Regions from separate parts of the Kosakonia sp. N21 genome, predicted to be linked through region 2. Evidence: predicted binding sites of a transcription regulator. Region 2 holds the regulator's gene; each other region holds the start of a gene.
The links. The regulator CRP, encoded in region 2, controls carbon source genes, mostly activating them, when cyclic AMP is high. The targets are predictions, from matches to a motif close to ATGTGANNNNNNTCACAT.

Region 1 (3,279 bases), on a different contig from region 2:
ATCCACGGGGATTGCATCAGCCGGTAGCCAATGTAGTTAAACAGCGTGACGAACGAGCCCATCAACAGAAAGCCTTCCAGAAACAGCAGCGGCAGGCCTTTATCGCGCCAGTGCAGTCGGAAATTGATAAACAGCGTTTTCGGGCGCAGCGAGGACGGGCGAAAATGGCGCGATTCCGGCAAAATTTTCCAGAACATCAGCGCCGAGGCCAGCGCAAAGCAACCAATGGCCGCCAGCGCGATACGCCAGTTAAAAAAGTCGGTAAATACGCCGCTGATCAGGCGGCCGCTCATCCCGCCGATGGAGTTGCCGCTGATATATAACCCCATGGAGAAGGCGACAAAACTGGGGTGGATCTCTTCACTTAAATAGGTCATGCCGACCGCCGCCACGCCGCTTAATGACAGACCCAGCAGCGCACGCATCACCAGAATGCCGTGCCAGCTGGTCATCATGGTCGACAGTAACGTACAGCAGGAGGCGAGTAACAGCGCGGTCACCATCACTTTTTTACGACCAATCGCGTCCGACAGCGGGCCGGTAAACAGCAGGCCGATTGCCAGCATCGCGGTCGAGATAGAAAGGGAGATACTGCTGCTGGCGGGCGAGACGCCGAATTCATGGGAGAGCACCGGTAAAATCGGCTGTACGCAATAGAGCAGGGCAAATGTTGCTAACCCGGCGGAGAAGAGCGCCAGCGTCACGCGCATAAATTGGGGGGTACCACGTTTAATAAACTGTCCCGGCACAGAAACAGGTTTTTCGTCAACGACGCTTGCCGGCGCGGTGTCAACGGTTGTTGTACGACTCACTCGAGATCCTTAGCTTTTCATCCCGTGATTTTGGTGACGGGCTTACCACGGCATAAGGGTATGAAATGTGTAATATTCTGTCTAATATATTAATAATCTCAAATAAGACTTATTAAATATGAATATCGAACTGCGCCATCTACGTTACTTTATTGCCGTCGCCGAAGAGTTGCATTTCGGCCATGCCGCCGCGCGGTTGAATATCTCGCAACCGCCGCTCAGCCAGCAGATCCAAATTCTGGAGCAGCAGATCGGCGCGCGTCTGCTGGCGCGCACCAACCGCAGCGTTTCTCTGACGCCAGCGGGTAAACAGTTCCTGGCCGATAGCCGGCAAATCTTAAGTCAGGTGGATGACGCCGCTGCCCGCGCCGCGCGTTTGCATCAGGGGGAAACCGGGGAGTTGCGCATTGGTTTTACCTCATCGGCGCCCTTTATCAAGTCCGTCTCTGACACGCTGTCATCGTTTCGTCAACGCTACCCGGATGTGCATTTGCAAACGCGGGAAATCAACACCCGTGAGCAAATTGCGCCGTTAAACGAAGGGGGGCTGGATCTGGGGTTAATGCGTAATACGCAACTGCCGGAAACGCTGGCATGGCAGGTGATCCTGCGTGAACCGCTGTTGGCCATGATCCACCGCGATCACCCGTTAGCCACGCGTGAGGCGGTGTCGCTGGTGGAACTGGCGCAGGAGCCGTTTGTCTTTTTCGATCCGCATGTGGGCACTGGCCTGTACGACGATATTCTTGGGCTGATGCGCCGTTACCACCTGACGCCGATGATTGCGCAGGAGGTCGGCGAAGCCATGACCATTATTGGTCTGGTGGCGGCGGGCATGGGCGTGTCGATTCTGCCTGCCTCTTTCCGGCGGGTACAATTGCGTGAAATGCGCTGGGTGCCGATTACCGAACCGGATGCGGTGTCGGAAATGTGGCTGGTATGGTCAAAACATCATGAACAGGGAACGGCGGCGGCGCGTTTTAAGCAACACCTGCTTGCGGCGGCGGGCGGATAATTTTTGCACATAAGTCCTTGCAAAATGTGCTGTAAATCACAAGCCGGGGTAAAAATTTGACGACGACCCGTGAAGTGCTTCACCATAGCCCCAGAGTTTATTTCGAAGCGCGAAAATAAGGGAGTCAGAGGTGGTTGCTGATAGTCAGCCTGGGCATATTGATCAAATTAAGCAGACCAATGCGGGGGCAGTGTATCGCCTGATTGATCAGCTTGGCCCGGTGTCGCGCATCGACCTTTCCCGGCTGGCGCAACTTGCACCCGCGAGCATTACCAAAATCGTCCGCGAAATGCTCGAAGCGCACCTGGTGCAGGAAACAGAAATTCAGGAACCCGGCAGCCGGGGTCGTCCGGCGGTGGGACTGATGGTGGAAACCGAAGCCTGGCACTATCTTTCGCTGCGCATCAGCCGGGGCGAAATCTTCCTCTCCCTGCGCGATCTCAGCAGCAAACTGGTGGTGGAAGAGCGCCTCGAACTCCCGCTTGTTGATGCGTTACCGTTGCTGGAACGCGTCACATCGCATATTGATCGTTTTTTTACCCGCCATCAGAACAAGCTGGAGCGCCTGACCGCAATTGCCATCACGCTACCGGGCATTATTGATACGGAAAACGGCATTGTTCACCGCATGCCGTTTTATGACGATGTCAAAGATATGCCGTTGGGCGAAGTGCTTGAAAATCATACCGGGGTGCCGGTGTATGTGCAGCACGACATCAGCGCCTGGACGATGGCGGAAGCGCTGTTTGGCGCATCGCGCGGCGCGCGGGATGTGATTCAGGTGGTGATTGATCATAACGTGGGCGCCGGGGTGATCACCGACGGGCGCTTACTGCATGCCGGGAGCAGCAGCCTGGTGGAAATCGGCCACACCCAGGTCGATCCCTACGGGAAACGCTGTTATTGCGGTAACCACGGCTGCCTGGAAACCATCGCCAGCGTGGAAAGCGTGCTGGAACTGGCACAGCGGCGTATGAGCCAGTCCATGAGTTCGATGCTGCACCAAAAACCGCTGACGGTGGAGTGGCTGTGTCAGGCGGCGCAGCAGGGCGATCTGCTGGCAAAAGACATTATTAGCGGCGTTGGCGCCAATATTGGCCGTATCCTCGCCATCATGGTGAATTTGTTCAATCCGCAAAAAATATTGATTGGATCGCCGCTCAGCAAAGCCGCAGATATCCTTTTTCCCGCCATTACCGATTGCATTCGCCAACAGGCGCTGCCGGCTTACAGTAAACACATCAGCGTGGAGAGCACCCAGTTCACCAACCAGGGCACCATGGCCGGTGCGGCGCTGGTAAAAGACGCGATGTATAACGGATCGTTGTTGATTCGTCTGTTGCAGGGGTAACAATTTTGCACTGTTGCCCTAAAAATTGCGCTACCTCAAGCTGAGTCCTGTGCACTTAACTTAGACTTTCCCCTACTGAATTATTTTCCTGGTTTATATTT
Region 2 (3,279 bases):
GCCCAGCTTGGTATGCAGGCCGCCGAGGTGGAAGGCGACAGTTTTCATCGCTATACCCGTCCGGAAATGGATATGGCGATCCGTAAAGCCCGCGATCTTGGGCGGCATATCAGCTACTTTGGCCCGGAAGCGAATGATTTTGGGCTGCTGGAGCAAACCTTTCGCGAATATGGTCAGACCGGCAAAGGTCAGGCGCGAAAATATCTCCATACCTACGATGAAGCCGTGCCGTGGAATCAGGTGCCGGGTACGTTTACCCCCTGGCAACCGTTGCCTGAACCCACAGATGTACTGTTTTACGAAGGGCTGCACGGCGGTGTTGTGACGCCGCAGCATGATGTGTCGCGCTATGTGGATTTGCTGGTCGGTGTGGTGCCGATTGTTAACCTGGAGTGGATCCAAAAGCTGGTGCGCGATACCAGCGAACGCGGGCATTCCCGTGAAGCGGTAATGGATTCCGTCGTGCGCTCAATGGAAGACTATATCAACTTCATCACCCCGCAATTTTCCCGCACCCATATTAACTTCCAGCGCGTCCCGACCGTCGATACCTCAAACCCGTTTGCGGCAAAAGGCATTCCCTCGCTGGATGAGAGTTTTGTGGTGATCCATTTCCGTAATCTGGAAGGGATTGATTACCCGTGGCTACTGGCCATGTTGCAGGGTTCGTTTATTTCCCATATGGACACGCTGGTAGTGCCGGGCGGTAAGATGGGGCTGGCGATGGAGCTGATTATGACGCCGCTGGTGCAACGGCTGATGGAAGGGAAAAAGATCAAATAGCGGTCGGCGTATAATGCCCGGTACGCCTGACGCTACCGGGCATCGTCCATCAGGCTTCGATGACTTCGTAGGAATGGGTGATGTTCACCGCTTTTTCCAGCATCAATGCCACAGAGCAGTACTTCTCCGCCGACAGATCCACAGCACGAGACACCGCCGCGTCTTTCAGATCGCTACCGGTGACGATAAAGTGCAGGTTGATATGCGTAAACAGACGCGGCGCTTCTTCACGACGTTCCGACGTCAGTTTCACTTCGCAGTTCGTCACGTTATGACGCCCTTTTTGCAGGATTGAAACCACGTCGATCGCGCTGCATCCGCCTGCAGCCATCAGCACCATTTCCATCGGGCTTGGCGCTTTGTCGCCTGAGTTGCCGTCCATCAGGATTTGGTGGCCCGATGCGGACTCACCGAGGAACGTTAACCCTTCCACCCATTTCACACGAGCCTGCATTTTAATTTACTCCGGAGTTGCAATTTTCTTTACAGATTACGCGTACATAACAAAAGTCGCAACGGAAGGCGACCTGCGTCATGCTGAAGCGAGACACCAGGAGACATGCGGTAAAAGCTATGCTAAAACAATCTGGATGCTACAGAGATACATTGACATTACGCATGTACGCAAAGGACATCATACATTAGAGACCGCAGATGACGCTGACGGTCCACTTCCAGGGATTTTGGAAGCGAAGACACGAAGTCGAATGATAGCGTGTATAGATTGCAACCCCAGAAGCAGGGTGCACATCCTGTGTCTGGAGACAGCTTATAACAGAGGATAATCGCGCATGGTGCTTGGCAAACCGCAAACAGACCCGACTCTCGAATGGTTCTTGTCTCATTGCCACATTCATAAGTACCCGTCGAAGAGCACGCTGATTCACCAGGGTGAAAAAGCAGAAACGCTGTATTACATCGTTAAAGGCTCAGTGGCAGTGCTGATCAAGGATGAGGAAGGGAAAGAGATGATCCTCTCCTACCTGAATCAGGGAGATTTTATCGGTGAACTGGGGCTGTTCGAAGAAGGTCAGGAGCGCAGTGCATGGGTACGCGCTAAGACCGCATGTGAAGTGGCCGAAATCTCCTACAAAAAATTCCGTCAGTTGATCCAGGTTAACCCGGACATTCTGATGCGTCTCTCCTCGCAAATGGCGCGCCGCCTGCAGGTAACGTCGGAGAAAGTTGGTAACCTCGCATTCCTGGACGTAACAGGCCGTATCGCACAAACGCTGTTGAACCTGGCGAAACAGCCGGATGCCATGACCCACCCGGACGGCATGCAAATTAAAATTACCCGTCAGGAAATTGGTCAGATCGTCGGTTGTTCCCGTGAAACAGTGGGCCGTATTCTGAAAATGCTGGAAGATCAGAACCTGATCTCCGCCCACGGTAAAACCATCGTGGTTTACGGAACACGTTAATCCGCAAAACGGCGCGTTGGTCATCCGGCGCGCCGTTTTTGTTTCCCCATGTGGCGCAGGCTGATTTATCACCCCGAAATCAACTATGCACTGCGACAAACGCTGGTGTTATGTTTGCCCGTGGCCATCGGGTTAATCGTCGGCCATCTCCAACAAGGCCTGCTGTTTTCTCTGGTTCCTGCCTGTTGCAACATTGCCGGTCTTGATACCCCGCATAAGCGCTTCTTTAAACGTTTGATTATTGGCGGCTCGTTGTTCGCCGGATGCAGTCTTGCCGTGCAGCTTCTGCTGGCCGAAGCGCTGCCTCTGCCGCTGATTTTTACCGTCCTCACCTTACTGCTCGGCGTGACTGCCGAGATCAGTGCACTGCACGGGCGCTTGCTGCCTGCGTCGTTGATAGCCGCGATCTTCACGCTGAGCCTTGCGGGCAGTATGCCAGTGTGGGAGCCGCTGCTGATTTATGCGCTGGGTACGCTCTGGTACGGCGCGTTTAACTGGTTCTGGTTCTGGATGTGGCGGGAACAACCGCTGCGCGAATCGCTCAGCCTGCTCTACCGGCAACTGGCTGATTATTGCGAAGCCAAATACAGCCTGCTGACGCAGCATGCCGATCCGGAAAAAGCCTTGCCACCGCTGCTTGCGCGCCAACAAAAAGCGGTGGATATGATCAGTACCTGCTATCAGCAACTGCATATGCTGGCGGCCAATCAACACAATGACTACAAACGCCTGCTGCGCGTCTTCCAGGTTGCGCTGGATTTACAGGAACATATTTCTGTCAGCCTGCACCAGCCGGAAGAGGTGCAAAAACTGGTGGAACAGACCCATGCTGAACAGGTGATCCGCTGGAATGCGCAAACCGTCGCCGCCCGCCTGCGCGTCCTGGCGGATGACATCCTCTATCACCGCTATCCGACACGTTTCACAATGGACAAGCAAATTGGCGCGCTGGAAAAAATCGCCCGCCAGCACCCGGAAAACCCGGTCGGACAGTTTTGCGCCTGGCACTTTAGCCGTATCGCCCGCGTGCTGCGAACCCAGCGTCCACTCTATCTGCGCGATTTGATGGCCG
Region 3 (3,279 bases), on a different contig from region 2:
CGATCAGCCCACAGGCAATGGCCATCTTTTTCGGATCGTGCAGGGTTTCGCCGACGTTACGGTTTTTCACCATCAGCGCCGCCGCGCCCCAGTTGGGAATAATGCGGTGGTCAACGTCCTGGGTAAATGAACCCGCGGCAACGGATGACGCCCAGGCGTTAAAGAAGAACCCTAAGCCAAAGGAGAAGTGCGATGCCGGATCCCCTTCACAGGAGTTCAGTTCTCCCAAAGTACGAAATGCGCCCATTCCCTGAGTGGTCGGCGCATGGAACATGCGTGCAGCCCCGGCTCCCACACCGACGCCGACCAGGCCGCCGATGATGAGCGATTTTATTAGTATGATTAAGAACATCAGTCTGCCCTCTTCTACCCGGTGGAACGGACTCACGGGTATGCATTGAGTTATTTCGCGACGAAATCCACTTTATCGAGATTGATGGCGGTCACGTTGACGGTCACATCCAGCTCCACGCTGTAGGTGCGTCTTTCCCGACGCAGGAAGAGGAACAAAAAGGCCTCTTTCCGCGTCGTTTCCTGCGCATGAACAACCTGCACATCCTGTGGCTCAATACGCAGTAAAATATGCGGCGACGCTTTCATCACCGCGGCCTGAACGTGGTTCAGCGCATCGGCGAAGGCGCGGGTTTTCGCATCGCCCTTGCCGTTAACCCTGACCGTAGTGGTGAACTGTTCTTTCATGGTTATGCGCCGTATTTTTTCAGCCACGCCTGCACCAGGCGCTCGCCCAATTCTTCTTTGTCCATAAAACCGAATCCCAGCACGTTGCAGCCTTCATTGATGGCGGTAACGCCCTCTTCCACGGAGCGCATGCCGTACTTCGCTTTGTAGCCATGTTTGTTTTGCGCGGTGATGGCACCTGCGCCGCCGCTGCCGCAAAATGAAATGCCGAAGGTAGCGTTTTCCGCTTTCATCACGTCGCCAAGTTTCATATCCGCCGCCACGCCCGGTACAACCACCGCGCGGCCGCCTGCTTTTTCTACGCCTGCCGCCACTTTCTGGCCTTTACCCAGACGATCGCCAATCACTACGGTAATTTGTTCCATCTTTCGCTCCTTACAGGTTGTCTTTCGCCACTTCGAAGTGCACCGACAGCAGCCAGGCTTCTTCTTCCGGTAAATTGCCGAATGCCGCCACCACCTCGCGGGCAAGGTCCATCGACCCGGCCGAAATTTCATCAAACAGGCTGGCATCTACATCCGGCAGCGGTTCGCCCGTCACGGAACGGTGCGCCATTGCCCGGACATGCGAGGTCAGCATCTGCTGCTGTACTGCATTCGGCGTGATGCCCTGATCGCTTAACAAGGTGTACACCTGCGTCAGCATGCGCTGTGCGAGGGTTGCCGTTTGCGCTGCCTGCTCCGCGTCGTTCATTACCGCTCCGTTATTCACTCGTCTTACCCCACTCATGGCTTCGGGATAAAACTAACGTTGCAGGTTAAGAGTTTGTAGCGAGGAGTTTTCCACTTCGAAGTGGAAAGGCGGAAGGTCTTAGTGATCTGCGCCACATAAAACGGGTCATTGGAGATTTTTGACTGGGCAAAGGTCACAGGAATGCAGAAAAGTTGCGGAAATCAGTGGGGAAATGAGAATAAAAAAACGGCGAGCCGAAGGGGAAAAGTGTGAGATGAATAAGGTTTACTTATCGGTAAAGCGGGGCCGCAGCCCCGCCGGGTATGCTTAGCGGAATTTCTTGTGATAGGTGTTGCGGGTGTTAGCCAGACCTTCAGCGGCCGCCTTCGCTTCTTTCACTTTGCCTTCGTTAGCCAGCTTCAGCGCATCGTCAATCTGCCCAACCAGCACATCAAAGCCGTGACGATAATCTTTCATCTCGGCGCTATCCGGCGCTTTCCCTTCCAGCTTCGGCGGGGTGGCTTTTTGCGCATCCAGCGCGGCGGTGCGCATATTGGTTAATGCGCCTTTCAGCTCGGTGGCATCATTGGTTTTCTGCACCACTTTGAGGTTGTCACTCAGGGTGCCCATATCATCCTCAAGATCGGCGGCAAACACCGCCGAGCCCATAAACAACGACGACACAGCAAGGATTGCTAACAGGTTTTTACGCATTGCTCACTTCCTTTTTTATTATCACGCTGAAGGCGCAGGTCTTAGCGCCACGGAGTTATTGTCCGGCGATTTTCATCTCCGGGAGTAACACTGAACCACACTGAATATTACTGCGTTGTTCAATATCGTCACCGACAGTAACAATATTGCGCCACATCTCTTTCAGGTTGCCGGCAATGGTGATTTCGCTCACCGGATACTGGATTTCACCGTTTTCCACCCAGAAACCGGCGGCGCCGCGTGAGTAATCGCCGGTGATGCCGCTAACGCCCTGCCCCATCAATTCTGTTACCACCAGACCGGTGCCCATCTCTTTCAGCATTTGTTCAAAACTGAGGCCGCGCCCGGCAATCCGCCAGTTATGAATGCCGCCCGCATGCCCGGTACTCTTCAGCCCCAGCTTGCGCGCTGAGTAGTTGGTCAACAGCCACTGGGTCAGCACGCCGTCTTTAATAATATCGCGACGCTCGGTGCGCACCCCTTCGCTGTCGAACGGCGTGGAAGCCAGGCCTTTCAGCAGATGCGGATGCTCTTCAATCGTCAGCCACTCCGGCAGGATCTGTTTGCCCAGGTAATCCAGCAGGAAAGTGGATTTACGGTATACCGCGCCGCCGGCGATCGCGCCGACCAGGTGACCAAACAGCCCGGTCGCGACTTCGTTGGCAAAAATCACCGGTGCTTTCATGGTCGACAGCTTACGCGGCGACAGGCGGGACAGAGTACGGCGCGCGCACTCTTCACCAACCCATTCCGGCGTGTGCAAATCGCGGATATCGCGCCCGATGGTGTAGGCGTAATCGCGCTCCATATCGCCATTTTCTTCCGCAATCACGCAGCTCGACAGGGAGTGACGGGTGGAACAGTAGCTTTGCAGCATACCGTGGCTGTTGCCGAACACTTTGATGCCATAGTGGCTGTTAAAGCTCCCGCCTTCGGTATTGTTGATACGTTTGTCTGCTTTCAGCGCAGCTTGCTCCGCGCGCGCAGCCCACTCGATGGCTTCATCCGGCGTCACTTCCGCCGGGTGGAACAGATCGAGATCCGGGGCATCAAAAGCCAGCAGCTCTTTATCCGCAACGCCCGCGTAAGGATCCGGCGAGGTGTAACGGGCGATATCGATCGCCGCTTGCACCGTACGGGCAATGGCGTCCGGACTGAGATCGGTGGATGACGCGCTGCCTTTACGGTTCTGGT

Region 1: the regulator CRP is predicted to act here: its motif matches at 1,852-1,869, upstream of mlc (sugar metabolism global transcriptional regulator Mlc).
Region 3: the regulator CRP is predicted to act here: its motif matches at 1,511-1,528, upstream of ACQ3G7_RS08420 (glycine dehydrogenase).

The regions. Positions count from the first base shown of each region.
Region 1 covers NZ_JBOBHR010000005.1:105,749-109,027, reverse strand. The annotation lists gene ynfM (multidrug efflux MFS transporter YnfM/SxtP(Kp)) at 1-812, opposite strand, end outside; gene ynfL (multidrug efflux transcriptional activator YnfL/SxtR(Kp)) at 931-1,827, shown strand; gene mlc (sugar metabolism global transcriptional regulator Mlc) at 1,958-3,178, shown strand.
Region 2 covers NZ_JBOBHR010000008.1:222,580-225,858, reverse strand. The annotation lists gene ACQ3G7_RS19365 (phosphoribulokinase) at 1-783, shown strand, start outside; gene ACQ3G7_RS19360 (OsmC family protein) at 833-1,237, opposite strand; gene crp (cAMP-activated global transcriptional regulator CRP) at 1,575-2,207, shown strand; gene ACQ3G7_RS19350 (YccS/YhfK family putative transporter) at 2,256-3,279, shown strand, end outside.
Region 3 covers NZ_JBOBHR010000003.1:272,215-275,493, reverse strand. The annotation lists gene ACQ3G7_RS08435 (DUF4311 domain-containing protein) at 1-352, opposite strand, end outside; gene ACQ3G7_RS08430 (DUF4312 family protein) at 403-699, opposite strand; gene ACQ3G7_RS08425 (SFCGS family glycine-rich protein) at 702-1,064, opposite strand; gene ACQ3G7_RS08420 (glycine dehydrogenase) at 1,075-1,410, opposite strand; gene cybC (cytochrome b562) at 1,699-2,085, opposite strand; gene pmbA (metalloprotease PmbA) at 2,141-3,279, opposite strand, start outside.